DNA from 2 places in the Robertmurraya beringensis genome. Region 2 is predicted to be linked to the other one. Evidence: a T-box and tRNA genes for the amino acid it is inferred to sense, from the RefSeq annotation. Region 2 holds a T-box; the other holds one or more tRNA genes.

Region 1 (2,469 bases), on a different contig from region 2:
CCTTTTCATCTTTTTCCATCAACATTCAAACTTATTTTTTGATAAAAGCGAGAAGGGCATACATACAAACTAAAAAAACTACACATATTTAATTTTTTCTAATTTTAAACTTACTTCCACATTTACAGATTACACTATGTTTCAATTGCTTAATGGGAGTTTGACACTTAGGGCATATACTGTTATGCATAATAATCGCCTACTTTTTTATTTAGTCATTTCTTTGTTTTCATAACAATTTTTACATACTCCATAAAGCTCAAGCTGATGAGAATGAACACGAAATTTAGTTAACTTGTTAGCTACATCTTCTACTTCACTTAATAATGGATATTTGAAATCTTCGATTATACCACATATATGACATATCACATGATAATGTTCATCTATATTAAATTCATATTTGCTTAAACCATTACCGTAGGGCAATTCATTTAAAATTTTTAATTTCACAAACATTTTTACATTATTGTAGATGGTTGCGATACTAATAGTAGGGAGTTGTGAATGTATTTCATCGACAGTTGGATGACCAGTCATCGAAGCAATCGTTCGTAATATTAACATTCTTTGTGGTGTAATCCGTAGTCCGCGTTCTTTTAAAAAAGGGATAAGTTTATCGAAATCAAACTCGTTAGTCATAAAACAGAACCTCTTTACTGGTAGATTAAAAGTTTGGGAAGTTCGAGTTGAGTATATAATTAATGATAACATTTCTCATTCTAAAATCAATACCTATTTATAATTATTTTAAATTAATATCTATTTTTAGTTAGTTATTAATAGAAAATGGAATAATAATAAGATTGGAATTAAAAACGACGATCTGAATTTTTTCAGACCGCCGAACTTTTTATGCTTCTTTTACTGGAGGTAAAATGGGGTGGCCTTGAGGAACGTCAGAGCTTGAAAAAACACAAGTGGCACCTGCTGAAGCTGTAAGAATAAAAGCAATGGCAACAAAGGAATAGATGCATTGGAAAATCGATTAAAATCAATCCAATAAGTTAGGATGTTGGGAAAATTTTATGAAAATACAAAGGGATGTTGGATGTCTCTAAGAAAATTAAATACTTCGATTGTCTGTGGGATCATATTGACAATTCTCTTATTTCAAGTATAATAAAATATGTACTTTATAAGAGATCTGTTAGCTCAGCTGGGAGAGCATCACCTTGACAGGGTGGGGGTCGGGGGTTCAAGTCCCTCACAGGTCATACGAAAAGCTCGAAACCTTTTATTTTAAGGTTTCGAGCTTTTTTCTGTTTTCTTGAATGCTTATTCCATGGACAGTCACCCAATTCCCAGTGATATCATACAATGTCATTGCGGTTAAAAAGCGAAAGTTATAGATATTCATAAAAGTCGGAGGGTGGCTCGATGTTTTATCATGTTAAAGAACTTCAATACCAGGCTAAACCAGAAAGACCGGATCCGCTGTTCGCTAAAAATCTGCAAGAAGTGTTAGGTGGACAATTCGGTGAGATATCTGTAGCTTTGCAATATTTATTCCAAGGGATACGGGAGCAGAGGAATTAGCTCATATTGAAATGTTAGCAACTATGATTGCTAGATTGCTAGATGGAGCTCCGGTCGGTGATTTAGAGGAAGCTGCCAAAGATCCCGTAATTGGTGCAATTTTAGGAGGAATGAACCCGCAACACGCAATTGTTTCAGGTCTGGGCGCAATGCCAGCGGATAGCGTAGGGAATAGATGGACAGCGGATTATATAATTGCTAGCGGCAATTTGTTAGCTGACTTTAGAGCTAATTTAAATGCTAAGTCACAGGGGAGATTACAGGTAGTAAGATTGTATGAAATGACCAATGATCGAGGGGTCAAGGATATGCTTCTTGGTTAATTGCTCGTGACACGATGCATCAAAACCAGTGGATTGCAGCTATTAAGGAACTAGAAGCTAAGAAAATATTGTTGTTCCAAGCACATTCCCTCGTAATTTGGAAAAAAGAGAAGTGTCGCATGTGTTATTTAATCTGTCCTCTGGGAATGAAAGTGCCAGTGGTGGTCGATGGGCGAGTGGACCAAGTATGGATGGGAGGGTGTTTTCCAATATGTATGATGTAAAAATTTAAATAAAAGGCCATTATCCGTGTGTGGATAATGGCCTTTGTTGAACTGATCTTTATAGTACATACATATATACGCATAGGAAGTGGGCGGTCGATCCGAGCATGATGAAAATATGAAAAATTTCATGAAACCCCATAAAACGCGATTGAAGAAATTTAGGTTTTGCTCCGTAAATAATACCACCTACTGTATAAAAAATTCCTCCTAAAATGAGGAGAAATAAACCAGTGCTGCTCAAAATCTCTGCAAGAGGAGAAGCAACAAAGATAACCATCCAACCCATCACAATATAGATGATTGTTGATAACCAACGAGGACAACTAAACCAAATCATTTTAAATAACACACCGCAAAGAGCAGCAAATACGATAATAGAA
Region 2 (2,469 bases):
TGACGAGAAATACACCAGTCACGAATATTTTCCATCCAGCGAAGGTACGTGTTCTCAAATCGGTCAGGAACAAAATTCACTTTTTCATCTTTCTTTTGTAGAGCAATTGCTTCATCAGCTAGAGGTTGCATTTTAACAAACCACTGTGTTGATAAATATGGTTCAACTACTGCACCACTTCTTTCTGAGTGCCCAACCGAGTGCATATGCTCTTCAATTTTGAATAATACGTCATCTGCTTGTAGGTCTTTAACGATTTGCTTACGACACTCAAATCGATCTAACCCTTGATATTTACCGGCATTTCCATTCATCGTACCGTCTTCGTTCATTACAAGCACACGTTCAAGATGATGTCTATTTCCGATTTCAAAGTCATTCGGGTCATGTGCCGGGGTTATTTTAACTGCTCCTGAACCAAATTCCATATCTACATAGTCGTCACCAACGATTGGTATTTCACGGCCAACAATTGGCAATATAACTGTTTTTCCAATCAAGTCCTTATATCTATCATCCTCAGGGTGTACAGCAACTGCTGTGTCTCCAAGCATGGTTTCTGGTCTCGTAGTTGCTACTTCGATGAATCCTGAGCCATCACTTAATGGATACTTCATATGATAGAAAGCACCTTGAACATCCTTATAAATAACTTCAATATCAGAAAGTGCCGTTTTCGTAGCTGGATCCCAGTTGATGATATACTCTCCACGATAGATAAGTCCCTTTTTATATAATGAAACGAAAACCTCTCTTACTGCTTTCGATAATCCTTCATCTAGCGTAAAACGCTCTCTACTGTAGTCTAGACCGAGACCTAGCTTTGACCACTGCTCACGAATATGACTCGCATACTCTTCTTTCCATTTCCAAGTTTCTTCCACAAAAGTCTCACGACCAAGATCATATCGGCTCTTTCCTTCTGCACGAAGCTTTTCTTCCACCTTTGCTTGTGTGGCAATACCCGCATGATCCATTCCTGGTAACCACAATACATCATACCCTTGCATACGTTTCATTCTCGTAAGAATATCCTGCAAAGTGGTATCCCAAGCATGCCCTAAATGTAACTTTCCGGTTACATTTGGTGGTGGAATAACAATTGTATATGGCTCTTTCTTTTGGTCATTAAGCGCTTGAAAGTATTCTCCCTTTAGCCACCATTCGTATCGACCACGTTCAATCGTATTTGGGTCGTATTTGGTTGGCATGGTTAATTCATTTGTTTCCATTTATGTTCCCTCCTAAGCTAATACAAAAAAAACTCCAATCGTCTAAAAGGACGAATGGAGTTTGCTTCGCGGTACCACCTTTTTTCCAATCAATAAATAAACCATGATTGGCTCTTAAAATAGATAACGGACTTCCCGTCTTTCACTACAAAGCATAACTGTTCGTAAAAGATGCTCAAGGGCGACCTTCAATTGGAGCGCTTAGAAAACTTTTCAGACACGAGTTTTCCTCTCTTTAAGCGAGTAACCAATCTACTCTTCCCTATCAAAGCAGATTTCTGTATTGATTTATGTAAGACTAAAAATATGCCTTCATTTTATACTCCATATACTACATAAAAAAGTACGTTAACGTCAATAAGGATACCCATATTTTTTTATTACCATACATAGAGTAGTGGAAGAAGCATTTTTTACAACTTCTTTTGGTTTACATTATGAACTTAGGAGGGATTGGTGTGAAAAGAAGGTATAATCCTTATACATTGCCACCATGGTTGAGGACTGTGAGAAGAGTATGCAGACAATTCATTCTCCCTTTTTGTATCTTTCAAGGAATTCGAACCATCTTTCTTCCAACAACATTTGATGTTTTGTTTCTAGCCATACTCATTGCTCTTGCTATTGCTTTTCACTTTGAATTTATATAGGGAGCCCATTAGCTTTGGGCTCCCTCGTTACTTTGAGCTGCGGCTGCCGCTGCAGCTTGTTTTTTTTGTCTTTCAATTTCCTCTATACGTGTAACGACGTACTCAGAATTTTTTAATAACCAAAATTGCTTCTGTAGTCTTTGAACAAACTTTCTTTCATTTCTTTCTTTTGACTTATAATACTCTTCCACTACCCTTAATACGGGACCGGGATGGGCAAAATAACTTAGTAATAGAAGTATTTCGTCATCTTTTAATGGAAAGTACTTTAAATACACATATAACCAGTCTATGCAGTCATCACAATGTTTTGGGAATGTATTTAACAGTCTTGATAAGAAAGGTAATATATCATGAATGGCCGCTCCTTCTCTACTGTCTTCGAGGTTAGTAAAATATCCATATCCTCTATCATCATAAAGAAAATGCTCAGAGGAGATCTTTCCATGAACCACGACCGCCCTGGCTTTTGTTTCTTCCTTTGTTTGCTCAAACCATTCTTTTAGCTTGTTTTTGGAATAAGCAAGCGCTAGCCGAATGTTATTATAATACAAGCAAAATAAAAGTTCGGTAGGGGACATATATTG

What was found. The T-box of region 2 lies ahead of ACFFHF_RS03065 (valine--tRNA ligase). A T-box ahead of a tRNA ligase gene usually reads a tRNA of that ligase, here a tRNA-Val.
Region 1: it has a tRNA-Val gene. The T-box ahead of ACFFHF_RS03065 (valine--tRNA ligase) is inferred to sense a tRNA for this amino acid. The anticodon was not compared.

What each region holds. Positions count from the first base shown of each region.
Region 1 is NZ_JBHLUU010000119.1:63,886-66,354, reverse strand. It holds gene ACFFHF_RS19120 (Fur family transcriptional regulator) at 208-642, opposite strand; tRNA gene ACFFHF_RS19115 (tRNA-Val) at 1,145-1,217, shown strand; partial or broken gene ACFFHF_RS19110 (manganese catalase) at 1,381-2,078, shown strand; gene trhA (PAQR family membrane homeostasis protein TrhA) at 2,145-2,469, opposite strand, start outside.
Region 2 is NZ_JBHLUU010000015.1:157,070-159,538, reverse strand. It holds gene ACFFHF_RS03065 (valine--tRNA ligase) at 1-1,232, opposite strand, end outside; T-box leader at 1,276-1,510, opposite strand; gene ACFFHF_RS03060 (YszA family small membrane protein) at 1,691-1,882, shown strand; gene ysxE (spore coat protein YsxE) at 1,891-2,469, opposite strand, start outside.